One region of the Blautia sp. HCP3S3_G3 genome, then DNA from elsewhere that is predicted to be linked to it. Evidence: riboswitches for the same ligand, from Rfam matches in the RefSeq annotation. Region 1 holds a riboswitch; each other region holds the start of a gene.
The links. A riboswitch is a leader RNA that binds a small molecule or an ion and turns the genes downstream of it on or off. The one in region 1 is predicted to bind cobalamin.
Positions count from the first base shown of each region.

Region 2: linked by a shared signal. The riboswitch ahead of ACTNEW_RS14240 (energy-coupling factor ABC transporter permease) and the one ahead of ACTNEW_RS00780 (ABC transporter substrate-binding protein) in region 1 are both predicted to bind cobalamin.
Region 3: linked by a shared signal. The riboswitch ahead of ACTNEW_RS12595 (cysteine-rich small domain-containing protein) and the one ahead of ACTNEW_RS00780 (ABC transporter substrate-binding protein) in region 1 are both predicted to bind cobalamin.

Region 1 is NZ_JBQHXR010000001.1:151,433-157,699, reverse strand. Features, by position in the region: gene ACTNEW_RS00790 (ABC transporter ATP-binding protein) at 1-77, opposite strand, end outside; gene ACTNEW_RS00785 (FecCD family ABC transporter permease) at 91-1,137, opposite strand; gene ACTNEW_RS00780 (ABC transporter substrate-binding protein) at 1,145-2,086, opposite strand; cobalamin riboswitch at 2,236-2,480, opposite strand; gene ACTNEW_RS00775 (ABC transporter ATP-binding protein) at 2,630-3,232, opposite strand; gene ACTNEW_RS00770 (oligopeptide/dipeptide ABC transporter ATP-binding protein) at 3,222-4,148, opposite strand; gene ACTNEW_RS00765 (ABC transporter permease) at 4,158-4,982, opposite strand; gene ACTNEW_RS00760 (ABC transporter permease) at 4,979-5,959, opposite strand; gene ACTNEW_RS00755 (ABC transporter substrate-binding protein) at 5,975-6,267, opposite strand, start outside.
Region 2 is NZ_JBQHXR010000026.1:15,042-21,308, reverse strand. Features, by position in the region: gene ACTNEW_RS14260 (sirohydrochlorin cobaltochelatase) at 1-102, opposite strand, end outside; partial or broken gene ACTNEW_RS14255 (energy-coupling factor ABC transporter ATP-binding protein) at 373-981, opposite strand; gene cbiQ (cobalt ECF transporter T component CbiQ) at 978-1,754, opposite strand; gene ACTNEW_RS14245 (energy-coupling factor ABC transporter substrate-binding protein) at 1,751-2,071, opposite strand; gene ACTNEW_RS14240 (energy-coupling factor ABC transporter permease) at 2,073-2,819, opposite strand; cobalamin riboswitch at 2,973-3,142, opposite strand; gene ACTNEW_RS14235 (DnaJ domain-containing protein) at 3,356-4,291, shown strand; gene ACTNEW_RS14230 (LysR family transcriptional regulator) at 4,367-5,290, shown strand; gene nikB (nickel ABC transporter permease) at 5,555-6,267, shown strand, end outside.
Region 3 is NZ_JBQHXR010000017.1:34,340-40,606, reverse strand. Features, by position in the region: gene ACTNEW_RS12605 (MATE family efflux transporter) at 1-494, opposite strand, end outside; gene ACTNEW_RS12600 (LysR family transcriptional regulator) at 618-1,529, shown strand; gene ACTNEW_RS12595 (cysteine-rich small domain-containing protein) at 1,531-1,827, opposite strand; cobalamin riboswitch at 2,231-2,424, opposite strand; gene ACTNEW_RS12590 (MATE family efflux transporter) at 2,496-3,884, opposite strand; gene ACTNEW_RS12585 (phosphatase) at 3,956-4,744, opposite strand; gene ACTNEW_RS12580 (glycyl radical protein) at 5,146-6,267, shown strand, end outside.

The DNA.
Region 1 (6,267 bases):
GAAACCTGCGAAAGGATATTCAGAGTGTCAATATTAAAATCAAGCTTTTTAACTTGAATTACGTCTTTATTCTTCATCATACTCCTCCTACTATTTACTGAATGAATATCTGCTTTTACGCAGCATCCATAAAAATACAGGAGTACCACAAAGTGCCGTAACAACTCCAACAGGAAGCTCCTGCGGAGAAAACATAATACGTGCAAAAAGATCTGCCCACACCATGAAAATTGCTCCTAATAAAACAGAAAACCAGATCAGTCTTTTATGAGCAGCACCCACAATGTTTCTGGTAATATGGGGGATTACGAATCCCACAAATCCAATTGCGCCGCTCATTGATACAAGGACAGAAGTCAGCAGTGTACTGACCAGAATAAGAATCCATTTTATCCGTACAGTATTCACTCCCGTATTTCTTGCAATATCTTCTCCGATCAGCAAAGCATCCAGTTCCCGTGTCAAAGGCAGAATCAATATCATTCCTACAGTCAGAACGCCAACAGCCACGGGAACATCAGACCAATCCGTACCTGCAAAAGATCCAGTCAGCCAGAACGTCGCACTTTGTACTCTTCTGGAATCAGGAGTCAGAAAAATAATAATATTGGTTAGCGCAGAAAAAAAGGAAGACAGCGCCATACCTACAAGAATCATCTTGGTCGTATTTATTTTTCCGTTTCTGGACCCAAAAACAAAAACGATTACTGCCGTCAGCAAAGCACCTGCAAATGAGCTTTCTGCAAGAGGCACTTTTCCTATCAGAGGAAGCGGTCCCATCAGAAGAGAAATAACAGCTCCGGCAGAAGCCCCGGAGGAAATACCAAGGACATAGGGATCTGCCAGAGGATTTTTAGTAATCGCCTGCATCAGGATACCCGTCAATACAAGTCCGCTCCCTGTACATGCAGCCACAATCACCTTTGGCAGCCTCAAAGCCCATATAATATTAATCTGACTGTTTTTGTAACTGCTCAGATCTTTATTGAATACTTTTCCGTAAATAATCTGAAATACATCTTTATAATTGATATCCACAGAGCCAAAGTTTACGGCAAGAACCAGTGTTGTGATAAGAAGAACGACCAGTGTTATATAAACACCGGCCATCACTCCTTTTTTTGAATTTCTTAACATAGTTCACTCAGAAGCAATCCGGATGGAAAGCTTTTGCCATTGTCTCAATTGCATCTACGCTTCTGTAACATCCTGTTACATCAGTTAAATCAATTACGATAATATTATCATTCTGAATAGCCGGAATATCAGCTAAAATATCACTGTTTTTAAGAAAATCAATCTTCTGATCTACAGGATCAGATGCAATATAGTCCATCACAATAATGCACTCCGGTTCTGCTGCAATCACATCTTCCCAGTCAACAGAAGTCCAGTTGCTTTCTGTATCAGCAAATATATTTTCTCCACCGGCAAGTTCTATCATATCTGTAGGAAGTCCCGCACTGGCGGTAAAAGGCGCATCTTCACCGGAATCATAAAGAAATACGGATACTGGTTCTTTTTCTGCTACTGCAGTCTGTACCGCATCGATACGATTCTTCATATCTGAAACGATTTCGTCTGCTTTCTCCTGTACTTGGAAAATTTCACCAAAGTTATTAAAATCTTCATAAACGGACTCGATCGTTGCGGGCGCATACTCTACTCTTGGAATGTATGGTACAATTCCATTCTCTTCACAGAAATCATACGGGAAATTGGTGTCAGAAAATGTAGAATACCATCCGGTCAGAAAATCCGGTTCTGCTGCAAGAAGATCTTCCTGAGAAGGATTACTTGCTTCTGAAAGGCAGGTAAGCTTCGAAAACTCGTCCGCATACTGCTCAGGAACTTCATTATCCATGTAACCATAACCGACAATTTTATCAGAAAGCCCAAGTTCCAGAAGCATCTCTGTTGTAAAATTTGCAAGTGTGACAACTCTCTGCGGTACTTCAGAATAAGTAATGTCATAATCCTTTCCATTGAGCTCTGTGTTAATTGTTACTTCTGCGCTGGCTGTAACCGGGCTGACACATGTCATAACAAGTCCTAATGCTAACGCCTTTTTCCATTGTTTTTTCATGATAGTTCTCCTTTCATATTGCGCCAGCAAAGTACATACCACCAGTGTATGCGGATTATTATTGCTATTACATGCAATAATAAGAAAAGTCTGCTGAAAACAGCAGACTCCACACCTTTCATGTTTCATCTCTCACTTTCATCGGAAGTATAAGATTCACAGAACAAGCAGGTTTCCTGACTTATAGATCAACACTATCCGTCGCCTTCTCATACTTTAATTATTCAAAAGAGAGTCTCTTTCTTTATCTATAAAATTCTCCTCATTTGAATATGACAGTACAATGGCCTTTTAACAAATCGCTCCCTAAATACAGTGACCGGATCGCTCAGGACTCGCACCTGATTCCCTTTTTCAACCACAATATGGCTGCACTTGGTCTGGCATATTATTTTTTTTATATTAATTCTTTGTGAATATAATGTCAATATATTTTTTGAAATATGTCTTTCTTTTCTTAAATTATGTTTTCTTTTGCAAAAACTCAGAGCTGTCAGACGTTTTGCTGATGAAGCAGCTGTTATATTACATCTCTTTATCTCTTCACATCTTATCAAATTCTATCACTCTGGTACAAATTCGCTCAGCAAGCAAAGGATTATGCGTGACCACAAGCATGCCCAGATTTCTTTTGTCAACGATATGAAGCAGCAACTCCCAGATTTGTGCCTGAGTAATCACATCCAGCATCGTTGTCATTTCATCCGCAATTACAAATTTTGTATCAGGTCCCATGGCTCTGGCGATACAGAACCGCTGCATTTCCCCTCCGGATAATTCAATCGGGTAGCGGGTAAGCCACTCCTTCTCAATCCCCATATCATCCAGCAATTCCTGATCCGGTTCCCACGCTTCTGTAAGCGTTCGTCCAAGCTTCCATCTTGGATTAATCGCTTTTTCCGGATGCTGATATATCAGCTGAACCGGACAGCACCCTTTTTCAGGAAGCAATTTGCCGTCAAAATAGACTTCGCCTTTATCCGGTTTCATATAACCTGCCAGAATTTGCGAAAGTGTACTTTTTCCGCATCCGGAAGGACCAACAAGGGCTACTCTCTCCCCCTTTTCAATTCCGAGAGAAATATTATCCAGAATCTTCTTCTTTTTCGTATAAGAAAATGTGATATTTTTCGCTTCAAGTAGCATGAATACAACATACCTCCCCTCCCCGCAAGCTGCGTGACGGTATTTCACCTTTCATACATGCCTCTGTCCGCACAGGGCAGCGCGGCCAGAATAAACAGCCCTCCGGCAGAGACCCCGCATAAGGCTGTGTCCCCGGAATCGGTTTAAAACCATTTTGAGGAAGCGCTTCCCAAAGAGCTTTTGAATACGGATGTCTCAAAGACTCCGGTCCATTGCGAAAATCTTCAACCGGTGCTGTCTCAACAGTTGTTCCCGCGTAAAATACCGCTACTCTGTCTGCATATTCAAAGGCAAGGTCAATATCATGCGTAATCAGAATGATACCACGTCCTTCATCAGCAAGAGAACGCAAATGTCCCATGGCATCCTTTGCCATTTCTTTACTTAATCCCGGTGTCGGCTCGTCCGCTACAATCAGTCTTGCGTCTCCGATCACTGCCGTTGAAAGCAAAATTCTCCGGGCCATTCCTCCGGAAAGCTGAAACGGATACATCGTCTCCACCTCTTTTGACAGCTCATATCGTTTAAAAGCTGTCCTCATTTTTTCCAGAGTTCCTCTTACACCAACCACCTGACTTCCGACATGCATCAAAGGATCCAGATAAGCCACAGACTGCGGAACCAGTGCAATTTCCTTTCCGCGAAGTTTCTTCTGCAGTTCTTCCGTTAATTCCATTCCGCAATATGTCATTATTCCGTCAACAGATGCATTGTTCGGTAAAATACCAAGAATGGCACTTGCAAGCAGGCTCTTGCCGGAACCTGATGATCCTGCAATTGCAAGTATCTCACCTTCCTGTACACTGATATTTAAATTACTGATTACCTTTAAATCTTTCTGTTCCAGACCTTTATCGTACATTTTGAAAGATACGGAAAGATTTTTTACATTTAATATATTTTTTTTCTGTTCCATCTCTCTCTCCTATTCCTGCGCACTGGCAGGATCTATCAGCAATTTCACATTATCGCCGAGTTTGTCAAACAACATTACTACCGCAACGAGCATGATACCCGGGAAGAATACAAGCCACCACATTCCTGTTGAGATATGTTTCAATGACTCAGACAGAATAATACCAATAGCCGGTGTATCCACACTGAGCCCAAAGCCAAGGAATGTTACTCCTGCTTCATGAAGGATCGCATGCGGGAACAGCAGCAGAAGACCTACAAGAAACTGAGGCATAACATGCGGAATGATATGATGACAAGCTATCTGGAAATTACTTTTCCCAAACTTTTTGGAAGCTTTTACATATTGCATATTCTTTACCTGAAGAACTTCCCCCCGTATAACCCTGGTAAGGTTTGGCCAGTGTGTCAGTGCCACACCAATAACAACGCCTTTCAATCCTTTTCCCAAAGAAAAAGAAATCAGCATCAGCAATACCATATGCGGAACTCCCATTACAAGATCCACAAAATACGATATAATTTTGTCAGCACGCCCGCCCACAGACGCCGATATGATTCCAAGAAACAAAGCCATAAATGCACTGAAAACAGCCGCCATTGTTCCAAGCATAATACTGTTTGAAAGCCCTTTGATCGTCCTGCAGAACATATCTCTTCCCAGGTAGTCCGTACCGAACCAGTGAGCCGCACAAGGAGGAAGTTTCTTTGCCGCATAATTCGGTTCGTACAGCGCAGGATTCATCAATAATCCTGCGGCAGAAATAATAAGCAGAATACCTGCAATGATAATTACCAGCATTACTGTTTTTGTTCGTCTGTTCATTTTTTTCATTTTTCACTGCCCTCCCGTATTTCAGGATTCAATATGCCATAAAGCAGATTTGCAATGAAATTTCCTGCAAAAACAAACAATACAGAAAAAAGTGCCACACCGAGAAGCAGCGGAACATCACTCTTCAGTCCAGCCGTTGTTGCCGCATTTCCCAGACCGGGATAAGAAAAAACCTGCTCTGCAAGTACGCTTCCCCCGAACAATTCACTAAAAGAAGCAAACTGCAGCGTAATTGCAGGAATCGCTATATTGCGAAGCCCGTGTCTTTTAATTACCTGCCAGGTAGTTTCTCCCCGCGCCTTTGCAAAGAGTACATATTCACTTTTCATAACATCTATAATTTTCTGTCTTGTATGCAGAGCAATATTGGACACGCCGGTAATGCTAAGCGTAAATGCCGGAAGTATTAAATGATAGATCCGGTCCAGAAGAGTTACATCTTCCGCCGCCTTGCCTACCGGAACTGCAAATCCAACCGGAAACCACCCCAGATTGACAGAAAATACGATCAGAAGCAGCAGTCCGATCCAGAAAGCAGGAGTTGACGATAAGATAAAACAAAAAGTTTTAATAATACGGTCCATAACACTCCCTGAGAATACTCCTGACAGGATTCCCAGAATGAAGCCCAGGATACCGGAAATAACCCATGCCGTTATCATCAGAACAAGAGACGTCACGAAACGCTCTTTCAATACCTGTACAACAGGCTTTTTAAATGCTATAGAGTCTCCCATATCACCATGGAGCAGATTTTTCATCCATGTAATATATCGCTGAACCGGGGGATCATTCAGCCCCCAGTGTTCAGCGATAACATCTTTCTGTTCCTGTGAAATATTGGATTCCGACCCTACATATGCGTCAACCGGATCGATCGGTGAAGATATGATCAGAAAGAAGCAGACGATTGATACGCCAAAAAGAAGAAGCAGCATACGAATCAGTGTACTTCCCAAATATTTCAGAGTGTTCATCTGTTTATTCCCCTGTTATTCTTCTGTAAAAGTCCATTCATTCATGTTCTGGATAATCGGAAGTCCATGACCGTGAGGATGAACCATCTGGTCACCAACATCCAGACCGTCTCTTACAAAGTATGTATGGTCAATATTCACCAGCCAGATATAAGGCAGATCAACATTTACTCCCGTCTCACCATCGTACTGTGCAAGCATCAGATTTTCGATAGCTTCTTCCTCTGTCAGTGCCGCCATAGCCTTATTCAGATATTCATCTACTTTTTCGTTCGTGTACATCGGCGAATTACTCAGACTGACAAGCT
Region 2 (6,267 bases), on a different contig from region 1:
CTGAATATCCTGTTCAATGGCATCAATGGTTACCTTTCTTGTATCCTCATGGCTTGTCCCGAAACTGACTGCCAGAATGGCCTTTTTGGCGTTTGTTGACATGGTATTTTTTCCTCCGTAACATGGGTTTAGATGAATATCGGAAATATATTTTTCCAGTGTTTTTAAATTTCTGGGGAGCGGAAGTGAGGTTTTCAGAATCTGTTTCTGGCAGAGACTTTCGAAAAGCTCCAGAACCACCGGCGGCTCCAGATTCGTCTGTTTCAGTGCGGCGCGGTTGGAAAATACCTGCTCCGGTGTTCCGTGTATCAGAACTTTTCCCTCGTGAAACAGTACCACTTCGTCAGCCCATTCATAAGCGTAATTGACATCATGGGTGGCCATCATCACAGTAATTCCCTGTTCAGTCATCCGATTGACAATCTGATTTACCATGGTGGTATGTCTGGGATCCAGTGCAGCAGAAGGCTCGTCCAGAATAATGATATCCGGATGCATCACCAGGATATCCGCAATGGAAACCTGTTTTTTCTGACCGCCGCTTAAGGCATGAGTAGGCTTGTGCCGGAAGGGTGTGATCTCCAGCGTATCGATGACTTCTTCCACTTCCTGTCGGGCCTGTTCCTGTGGCACGCCGAGGTTCAGGATACCGAAAGAAATCTCCTGATAAACACTGGCAGAAAAAAGCTGATTGTCAGGATCCTGAAAAACGATTCCGATTTTACTTCGCAATTCCAGAAGATCTTTTTTGGAATAGGAGTATTCTTTTCCTTTGTAATAAAGTTTTCCTGACTGCGGGCGGCAGATACCGGTGCAGCAGAGGAAAAAAGTGGATTTTCCGCTTCCGTTGGCACCCATAAAAGCAATTTTCTTTTTGCGGCGGATCTCCAGGGAAAGTCCGTTGAGAGAATGGGATGCATCGTCATCATAGGAAAAATACAGATTTTCTGCTTTCAGGATAACGTCGTCGTGTGTGTTCATATAAAAAATTTCCTCCATAGGGCAAATAAAAACAAAGCCGTGTCAAATAAGATAATTGCCGCAACGATTTTTTTTCTGGGCGGACGGCTTTCTGACAGAACACGGATCGTTCCGTCATAACATCTGGCTTCCATGGCATCATACAATTTATTGGAGCGCTGTACTGCCCGGATCATCAGTGCAGAACCCAGCATTCCGAAAGACCGGATGGATGTTTTGTAGTCCCTGTTTCCGAGACGGCAGTTCTGTGAAGTAGTGAGTGCAGAAGCTGTGTCAAGCAGAACAAAGATGAAACGGTAGATCAGAAGCATCAGTTCAATCAGAAGTTTCGGACAGTGGAGTTTCCTTAAGACTTCCAGAATGTCAGGCATTGGTGTGGTAAAAGAAAGAAAGTACAGACAGGAAACGGAAGCCAGAGCTGTAAGAATCAGCTGAATGCCATAAAGCAGGGAATGCATATTTGTGGTGAAATACCAGCTGCCAAGAGGAACTGCAAACAGATCCATGGGGCTTTGCCGGATATGGAACATGACAGCGGCTGTACTGAGCAGCATAAATGCCAGAGGTACGGTCATATAGTGAAGGTATCTGGAAAAGGGAACGCTTCCCTTCCAGACGGTAAGAATTCCCATAACCGGCAGTACGATACAGGCTACTGCAATAGAACGGCTGGCAACACAGATACAGAGTGTGGCTATGGAGAAAGCAAATTTTTCTCCGGCATTTTCATACCGGAGACCGGAACGGTAGCAGAGTTTATCGATTGTGATCATGATTCGCTCCCATTCGGATTATCATTTTTCATCCATTTCTTCCGTTCTACAAAGCGCCCCATGAAAAAGGCAATGATTCCAACACCGATTCCCGTCTGGATGCAGAAGAAGAGACTTTCCACTTCCCCCGGAAGTTCTCTTCCCAGAAGCTTTTCCAGAACAGGGGCAGCCCATGGTTCATAGGAAGAATCGACTTCTTCTACAACCGTGCTGCCGGCATCGTCCGAACCGCCGAAATCGGCATCTTTTAATACAAATAAAGGAACAAGTGCAATCAGAAAAACAGCAATGACAGCAATGAAAACAGTTCTTTTCATATTATTGATTCTCCTTAAAATATCCGACAGCCCGAAGCTCCGGTCTGGCATAGGATTCCAGTCCCATAACAATTACCATGGTAATGATTCCTTCGATCACTGCAAGAGGAATCTGGGTAGGTGCAAAAACAAGCATAAATTTGCCCAGGGCAGCACCAAAGGTAGTATCTGTGTTGTGTGCAAGAGCCAGCTGGAAAGCGGTGATGCAATAGGTGAAAAGATCCCCGATGGCTGCAGCAAGAAAGACCGTTACTTTCCGGTTGAGCCGCGCTTTTTTGCAGAGAAGATAAATGCCGTAGGAGACAAAAGGACCTGCAATAGCCATGGAAAACGTGTTGGCACCGATGGTGGTCAGTCCGCCGTGAGCCAAAAGGATTGCCTGGAACAGCAATACGATCAGCCCAAGGATGGAAACAGCGGAAGGTCCGAAAAGAATCGCACCAAGCCCGGTTCCTGTCATATGTGAGCAGCTTCCTGTCACAGAAGGAATCTTCAGTGAGGAAATCACAAAGATGAAGGCACCGGACATAGCAAGCAGAGTGATCAGATTCCGGTGTTCATCCAATGTTTTTTTGATGGAAAGAAATCCTGCAAAAAGAAACGGGATGCATAATGTGCCCCATGCGATGCAGTATCCTGCCGGAAGATAACCTTCCATAATGTGCATGGCGTTAGCTGTCCGGACGATTCCGAAAGAGAGGGACAGGATGCACAGAACAATCAGCAGTTGTTTTTGACGTTTATTCATAGAAACTCCCTTCTGATGGCAAAAAAAATGCCTGCAGGGTTCTGGATCCCGACAGGCTGCTAAAAGAACAGATACGGAATTTGTGAATATGATTCAGAAGAAAGATATCATAAGCCAATCTGTTCTCACACAAGGCCATCGTTCGTAACCTGTGTAAATTCTGTATACAGGGCAGGTTTTCTGACTCGGGCATCCATGCTGCAGTCAGCCTTCCCGGATGATTCCAGTGGCATTGCAGACTGCGGCTCTTCCCATACAGCGGCGTGACCGTGTAAGCATTTCACTTACTTCCCTTTTGCAGTTCCCTGTACGTTTATTTTTCTTCATTAATAGTAACATATTTTGATGTTTTGTCAATTCTCTTCCATAAATGAAATCAACAAATTCTCTGCTGTAAAAAGTAAAAATCCTATTAAAAAACTATGGATTTTGTGGTATTGTATAGGTAAAGCAAATACCCGCAGGGGAAACAACAGACTGGAACGGCTGCATCTGATGTGCATTGGTGTAATTCATCAGGGAAAAGGAGGAATTGCATGAAGAGTTATTATGATATACTGGGCGTGGGAAGAGATGCTTCGCAGGCTGAGATCAAAGCTGCCTACCGAAAACTTGCAAAGAAATATCATCCGGATTCTTCTTCTGGAGCAGAGGAAGATAAGGAGCGTTTTCAGGAAATACAGGAAGCTTATGCAGTATTGTCAGATCCGGAAAAAAGAAAAATGTATCATTATTACGGACATGAAACTTATCGGAAGAGTTATTATGCGCAGCATTCGTCCGTACATGAAGACGAAGAGGGAAGTCAGGCGAAAGAGGGACACTGCGGGGCATGTGCGCAGGGCCGCAAACCTTCCGAGGAAGAAGGACCGCCTCCTCAGTCTGTAAGAATTGCCGTATGGCTGGAACTGGAGGAAACTTTGCAGACGGTGGTCAAAGATGCCTACTACACAGAACAGATTCCGAATCAGGATCAGACATCCAGGCTGAAATATACAGAAAAAAACTGGAAACTTCAGGTAAAGATTCCGGAAGGCTCCTATGATCATCAGTTTTTCATTCTGGAGGATATTCTGTGCAGCGGCAGTGAATTCCTTGAGGAACAGAAAATAAGAAATCCCAATAAACTGTTTGTAATCGTTGTGCTGCTGCGTGACAAGCCGGGAATTATCCGGCAGGGGTATCACCTGTATATGGACTGCACAGTGGATTATCATACACTGGTACTTGGCGGAACTGTCAAAATTCCTGTTCTCGATGGAGAAGTTCTTTTTGAGATTCCTGCAGGAACCACACCGGAAAAGAAACTCAGACTGGTGAATCAGGGACTGATCCGGCCGAAGAAGATGGGCGGACGGGGAGATCTGTATGTGTCGCTTCATATTCGGATCCCTGTAGAATTGACGATACCTCAGCTTTCTGCCATGCTGAAACTGCGTGATGCAATGGAGGCGGAAGACGGGATACGGTAAGCAAAGCGGTGGTTAACAAAGATACAGCGCAGCGAATGGTGATGAAAAAAGCAGATACATGAGGCAGTAGAACAAATGATTGATATAAAACAACTGAAATATTTTGAGGAATGTGCCAGGACGGAATCCTTCAGCAAAGCTGCGGAAGCATTGTATACGACACAGTCCAGTGTGAGTAAAGTAATCAAATCCATGGAGGATTCTCTGGGAATCCGCTTGTTTGAGCGGTATACCAGAGGAATCCGTCTGACCAGAGAAGGCGAACATGTCTATCAGTATGCGAAGACAGTGCTTGAAAATCTGGAGAAGATCGAATCCTTTCAGGAACAAAAAGAAACCGAAGTGCTTTCTGTTTCCTGTAATCCCAGTTCCTGGTTTGCGGATATGTTTGTGAAATTTTATCAGATGCATCAGAAAGAAGACATCCATTATCAGATTTATTCTGCAAGCTGCCGGGAAATCGTGGATCGTGTCAGGGAGCGGATGGATGCTATGGGGTTTGTCTATATAATGAAAAACCAGCTTGCAGCTTTTCAGTATTTTCTTGGCAGAAATTATCTGGAATTCGAAATTCTGAAAACAACAGATATTATGCTGTATCCGGGAGCCGGACATTCCTGCCGCAGAGAAGAAGGAGGCCGGGAAGTTTTTGACGGAATGAAACTGATCCAGCGCTTCCCTGACGAATTTTCTCCGGATAATTACTGGGATATTCTGGATCAGGACAAAAAATCTGCTGCAGATGCGGAAACGGTGATCACGACCAACAGTGATTATATTATGGAAAGAATTCTTCAAGTAAGTGATCTGGTAAACATCAGCGGAGGATATCTTTCCGGGAAACCCTGGAGAAAATATACAAAGGATGTTCTGCTGCCCGGTAACGAAAATCAGGTATTGTTCGGCTGTGTGAAGAGGCAGAATGAGGAATTGTCCAACTGGGCAGAAATATTTCTTGCATTTCTGAAGGAAAGATTGCAAGATGGGGAAAACAAATAGGCAGATATTTCTTGTTTGTGATTTTGAAAACTGATTCAGAATGCGCTCTTTTATAATTGTGAAAAATGGAATGGATATCCATGCCAAAATGGAATGGCACGATAACCCCATAGAGGGGTTGTGGTGCTTTTTCTTTACTGTTAAAATATAAACAATTAGAGGAGATAGCACTCCATGTGTATGAAAAAGAAATCGTTCCTGTGAGCAGAGCAAACCGTAACAGGAAATGACGGGTGCATGGGGAAAGAAATACAGAGGATAATTATGGGGAAATATTTGTTCAAAAGATTGCTGCAGCTGATTCCGGTTTTGCTTGGGATTACCTTTCTGTCTTTTGCCATGATGAGACTGGCAGGCGGAGATGCAGTGACCTATATGTATGAAAACGCCGGAGCGGCTGTTTCGCAGGAGATTATTGATGAAACAAAAGCAGAATACGGACTGGATCAGCCATTCCTGGTGCAGTATATGAAATGGCTTGGTGGTATGCTGACAGGAGATATGGGAGAAAGTTACGTATCCCACAGAGATGTTTTTGACATTTTTATTTCAAAACTTCCGGCTACGCTGCTGCTCACGGTTTCGTCTATTCTCCTGACGGTACTGATTGCGCTGCCGCTTGGGATTCTGTCAGCCGTGAGACAGAACAAATGGATAGATTATCTGATCCGGTTTTTCAGCTTTATCGGAAATTCCATGCCGAATTTTTTTGCCGCGCTTGTACTGATGTATTTTTTGTCAGTTCGCTGGAATCTGCTTCCTGTGGTCACGACCGATGATATGGCAAAGAGCCTGATTCTTCCGACACTGACCTTGGCGGTTTCTATGGTTTCCAAATATACCAGGCAGATCAGGGCAACGGTTCTGGAAGAACTGGACAAGGATTATGTGACCGGAGCCAGGGCAAGAGGAGTCAGGGGAAGTGTGATTATCTGGAAAAGTGTAATGAAGTCATCCATGCTGACGATTATTACACT
Region 3 (6,267 bases), on a different contig from region 1:
AAAGGTGTGCGTGAATCTCCCAGCGCAGAGAAGATACCTGTGGCAATATTATAGAAGAACATGAAAGGAAGTCCCCACATATATATATCCAGATAAAGCTGTGAATCGCTGAGAATTTCTGCCGGAGTATTGATCAGATTCAGAAGCTGCCGGCATCCGAGAATACCGAAAACCATCAGCAAAAAGCAGAGAACAGCACTGGAGATCATGGAAGTATAGACTGCGGTTTTCATTCCATTGAAGTCTCTGGCTCCGAAAAACTGAGATACGATCACAGAGCATCCGATGTTGCATCCAAAGGCGAATGCAATAAAGATCAGAGTGATCTCATAGCTGTTTCCTACAGCGGCGAGGGCGTTTTCTCCAATGAATTTGCCTGCGACAAGACTGTCGGCAATGTTATAGAGCTGCTGAAAGATAATGCTGCCAAAGAGGGGCAGACAAAATTTCCAAAGTACATTTTCCGGTCTTCCGACCGTAAGATCCTGGTTCATGGTTGGTAAATCTCCTTTTTGTTTTTTCTATCCTGTGGTATTATACTGATTATAAAGTAATATGTAAAAAGTATATTTCATATATCAGCTATATCAAAATAATATGACTGGAGGACATGAGATATGGCGGTGACTTATGATTATTACCGGATCTTCTATTTTGTTGCAAAATATCGCAGCTTTACGCGGGCTGCACATATTCTGATGAATAGTCAGCCTAATATCACAAGGGCGATGAATAATCTGGAGCAGGAACTGGGCTGTACGCTTTTTCTGAGATCCCACAGAGGAGTGACGCTGACTCCGGAAGGGGAAAAGCTGTTTGCCCATGTGCAGATCGCGCAGGAACAGTTTCAGGCTGCAGAAGCAGAGCTTGCCAGTGATAAAGCATTGCAGAAAGGACATGTTTCTCTGGGTGTCAGTGAAATTGCCATGCATTGTCTTCTTCTTCCTGTTCTTCGAAAATTTCACCTGGCTTATCCCGGTGTACATATCCGCATTACGAACTGTTCGGCACCTCAGGCAATCAATGCCGTGAAAAGCGGACAAATGGAATTTGCAGTAGTAACTATGCCGGAAGAAATGGATAAAGCAGTGCACAAACTGCCGCTTGCGGAGGTTCAGGATATTGTTGTGGCAGGAGAGCAGTTTGCCGGATTGCGGGACAGGACGCTTGGTATTGAGGAAATAACGGAGTATCCTTTGATATGCCTGGGAAGAGATACAAAAACGTTTGAATTTTACAGTCATTTGTTTGCAGATTACGGGCTTGTACTGGAACCCGATATTGAGGTGGCTGCGACAGACCAGATTCTGCCGCTGGTAAAAAATGATCTTGGACTGGGATTTTTGCCAGGAGCGCTGGCAGAAGATGCAATCCATAAAGGGGAAGTGTTTGAGATTCACCTGAAGGAAAAGATACCTGCACGGCATATCTGTATGGTGTGGGATCCGGGGCGCCCGATTGGAATCGCTGCCAGGGAATTGGAAAAAATGATTCGTGAGTCGGCTCACCCGGAGAAACAGGGTTCCTGAATTATTCTTCAGATAAGACGCCGGTTTTCTTCATAAGATCGGCAAGTTCCTGGTATTTGCCTGTGACGTAGCCGTAGTTTTCTTTTTTGTGAGGCAGCTGGCAGTTGGTACAGTCTTTGATTCCTTTTTCCGTGATGCGGAAATTCCCGCCGCATTTGGTGCCCAGAGCATAAAGCGGACAGTAACAGAACAGACAGTTAAAATTATCCGGATCAGCACCTGCGTGGCAGGGAAAGTATTCACATTTTTTGTGGCTGAAATAAGAATATTCTTTGTCTTCCCAGTATTTCTTTTTCATGATAAGCTCCTTTTGATGAAATGGAATTTTGAGGATGCAGAAATTGTGTTCAATAAAAGTGAACAGATTCCTTTATAAAAAATAAGATGACAGGATTGCAGGAAAATGCGGAGCACTTTCCTGTAATATAAAAAAATCGACGTCAAATAACGTCGAAAGTGTAGTAGGAGGGACGATCTGCTTCGGGGTAGACAATGCATCATTCAAATATGCGGAGGGAATGAACGCATCCGAAGCAGTATCGCCTGCCATTTAATCATGCCTTCTCAGGCAGCTGCTGATAAGCAGCGTATAATTCATACGAACAGGCGAATTCCATAAAAAAATGCCTGCTTCCTAAAAAGCAGACAACGCCATGTGATTGCGGATATCACAGGTTGGTTGTTACACTTTACACGGAAGTTTAACCTCGCCATATAAAGCAGGTTTCCTGACTTCAGAATCATCGCTCATTCTCCCCTTCTCATACAATTGTACAATGGGATATCGAGAACTTACTCCTCTGTTACAGTGACCGGATCGTTCAGGACTTTCACCTGATTCCCTTTTCTGTCCACCACGCGGATAGTGGCCAGCACTTCATATGTTCTATATGGAATTATACTGGTATTATAATAACACTAATTGCATCAGGTGTCAACTGTGTTTAGCTGATTTTTGCTGCCGGATTATTTTCTTTCCGGCAGCATAGACATCTTATGAAATTCTTTTATCACAAGGACGATTGCGAGAATTCCTGCAGCAGCATCGGAAATAGGACCTGCAAACATGATACCGTCGATTCCCATGAAAATCGGGAAAATGATCATCAGAGGTACCAGAAAAATAATCTGTCTCGTCATGGAAAGAAAAATTCCCTTCGTGGCTTTTCCGATGGAAGTGAAGAAATTGGAAGTTACCGGCTGCAGTCCGTTAAAGAAGGTGCAGAACAGAAAAATCCGGAAAAATTTTACGGCAAACTGGTAATATAATTCATCTCCGTTTCCGAACAGACTGATAATCTGACGTGGGAACAGCTGGAAACAGATAACCCCGAGAATGGCTACGACAGTAGCAGCACCGGCGGCTTTTAAGTAAGTCTCTTTTACGCGGGAATATTTAACGGCACCGTAATTGAAGCTGATGATCGGCTGCGCTCCCTGAGAAAGTCCGATGACGATGGAAAGAAACAGCATGTTGACTTTCATAACGATTCCTACCACTGCCAACGGAATATCGCTGCCGTACTCGGAAAGAGAACCGTAGTGACGCAGTGTATTATTCATAAGAATCTGCACGACCGTAATGGCAAGCTGGTTCAGGCATGCGGCAGAACCAAGGGATATAACGGCTTTCAGACATCTCGGATCAGGGATGAAATCTTTGATCTTTAGTGAAGAGTGCATGTACTTTGGCAGGTATACGAGTACCAGAATTGCAGAAAAAATCTGGCCGATGACGGTTGCCCATGCAGCTCCCTGAATTCCCCATCCGAATACAAAAATAAAAATCGGATCGAGAATGGTGTTGATGACAGCTCCGGAAAGTACCATGATCATGGAATATGTAGGTTTGCCGTCTGCACGGATTAGGTGATTTCCCCCTGTGCCAAGCATGTAGAAAGGAAAACCAAGGGAAGTGATTCCTACATAAGCCAGAGAATATTCCAGTGTCTGGTCAGTGGCACCGCATGCCAGAACGACCGGTTTCAGAAAGAGACGGATGACCAGGCAGAAAAGAATACCGGAGAGAAGCAGTGTCCCGAAAGCCGTACCGGCAATCTTTTTTGCATGCTCTTCCTGACCGCGGCCAAGGGCAAGGTTGAAATTGGCTGCACCACCGATACCAAGAAGCAGGGCAATCGCTACAGTAATCGTGGTCATGGGAAAGGCGACATTGGTAGCTGCATTTCCAAGCATTCCTACTCCCTGACCGATAAAAATCTGGTCAACGATGTTATAGAGTGCGCTGACCAGCATACTGATGATACTTGGAATTGCAAATTTGCGCAGAAGACTTCCGACCGGTGCATAACCGAGCGGATTTTCGGCGTTTAATGAGTTGGCATTTGTCTTCATAGATGAATCCTCCTTATGTGAATCAGCAGGAATCCCGGTCATATATGACCGGGATTCCGTACTTTGAATTTTCATCTTGTCTGCAGAAAAACTTTCAGCTGTGGAAGCTGATTATTGAGAATCAGACTTTCCGGGAACATGGCCTGATGAACAAATTCTTCTGCATAAGTAAAATCTCCGATATGGTCTGAGCCGTGACTGTCACTGGACAATACAACAGGAACCTGATATCTGGCACAGCAGCGCAGAATTTCGTAATTGTTAGCTGTGGTATCTCCACGGTAGCCATAGGGAGCAAGGGAAGCTTCGTTGATCTCAAAAATAACCTGATGTTCTTTGGCACAGACAGCCAGTACTTCATAATCTACCGGATAATGAGGATTGTCACAATGTCCCAGAATTTTTACATGAGGATTTTTCATGACATTCAGATAAGCCCGGGTATTTTCCTCCCGTGTCCCGCTGCGGTAATTCTGTGCATGCATACTTGCAATGGCGTAATCCAGCCTGGAGAGAAGGTTCTCTTCCAGATCCAGTGTTCCCTCTGTGTCCAGAATATTTAATTCAATTCCATACAGCAGTTCTACTCCGAATCGTTTCCTGGGGGAAAACGTAAGACTGCGAAAATAGGAAGGTGTTCCTGCAGCCAGAGTGGCGGGACCGTGGTCTGTGATGCCGAGAAGCTTTATGCCCCGTGCAGCTGCCTGCTTCGCCATTTCGGAAATGGTACAGGTGGTGCCGTGACCACTGGCAATGGAATGTGTATGCAGATCGGAAAGATACATAGTCTCAATCCCTTTCTTAATAAACGGAAATGCCTGTCCACACAGACATCCTGAATGACAGAAGTTGATTATCATGCATTTGTGCTCCTGCTTTTCGGCGAAAAAAGAAACACTATTTTCAGTATGGCAGAGGGGAAATAGATTGTCAAGGAAAAAATACAGGGGAAAAGAGTGAAAAAACAAAGAGAAAAAGAGTGATAAAAATGCAGGGATAAACAGAAACTGAAAATTGTTTCTGAGAACGGAGAGAATGATCACACAGAGCGAAAATAACAGAGGAGCAATGTCTGTAAAAGTTAGGAATAGAAGGAGATTAAAAATGGAAAACAACAAAAAACAAAATCAAAAACCAATAAAAACCACATGAAAATGAACGAAAAGCGTTGGATTTTGTTGACATCAGGTGCTGCCAGGCGTATAATGTTCATTATAAAACATAGCGGTTCTAAGCGTTATGAGAAAGGAGCAATGTGGACATGTTTCATACCACAGATATTCCCAAATCTTCCAGAATCACCAGATTAGTAGACAATCTGTATGCGAAGATGCCGGAGATTGAGTCTGCCAGAGCGAAGCTTATCACCGAATCTTATCAAGCTACGGAAGGCATGCCGATCATTACAAGACGTGCGGAGGCTTTTGCTCATATTCTTCGTCATATTCCCATCATTATCCGTGATGAGGAACTGATCGTAGGAAGCAGCACACTGGCACCGAGAGGCTGTCAGACTTTTCCAGAATATTCCTTCCAGTGGCTGGAGGATGAACTTGACACTGTTGAGACGAGGAACGCGGACCCGTTTTATATCGCAGAAGAAACCAAAAAAGAATTAAGAGAAGTACATAAATACTGGAGGGGAAAGACCACCAGTGAACTTGCGACTTCCTATATGGCACCGGAGGCGATCAGGGCCATTGACCATAATATTTTTACACCGGGCAATTATTTTTATAATGGTGTGGGACATGTGACGGTCAAATATGAAGAGGTGCTTGCCATCGGATATGAAGGAATCATCGCCAAAGCCCGTGCGGAACTGGACAAATGCCAGGTGGGTGACGGTGATTATGCAAGAAAATCTCATTTTCTGAACGCAGTAATCTTAAGCTGCCAGGCAGTGATTGAATATGCACAGCGATATGCAATGCTTGCCGATGAAATGGCTTCCCAGTGCAGTGATCCTGTCAGAAAACAGGAACTTTATGTGATTGCAGAAAACTGCCGCAGAGTGCCTGCGAAGGGGGCTTCCAGCTTTTATGAAGCATGCCAGTCTTTCTGGTTTGTGCAGCAGCTTCTTCAGGTGGAGAGCAGCGGCCATTCCATTTCTCCGGGACGATTTGACCAGTATATGTATCCTTATTACAAGAAGGATATGGAGAACGGCAATCTTTCCAGGGAATTTGCACAGGAACTTCTGGATTGTATCTGGGTGAAACTGAATGACCTGAATAAGGTGCGTGATGCGGCTTCCGCAGAAGGTTTTGCGGGGTACAGTCTGTTTCAGAATCTGATTGTGGGCGGACAGAATAAAGATGGAGAAGATGTCACCAATGATCTGTCGATTATGTGCATTCAGGCATCCATGCATGTGCATTTG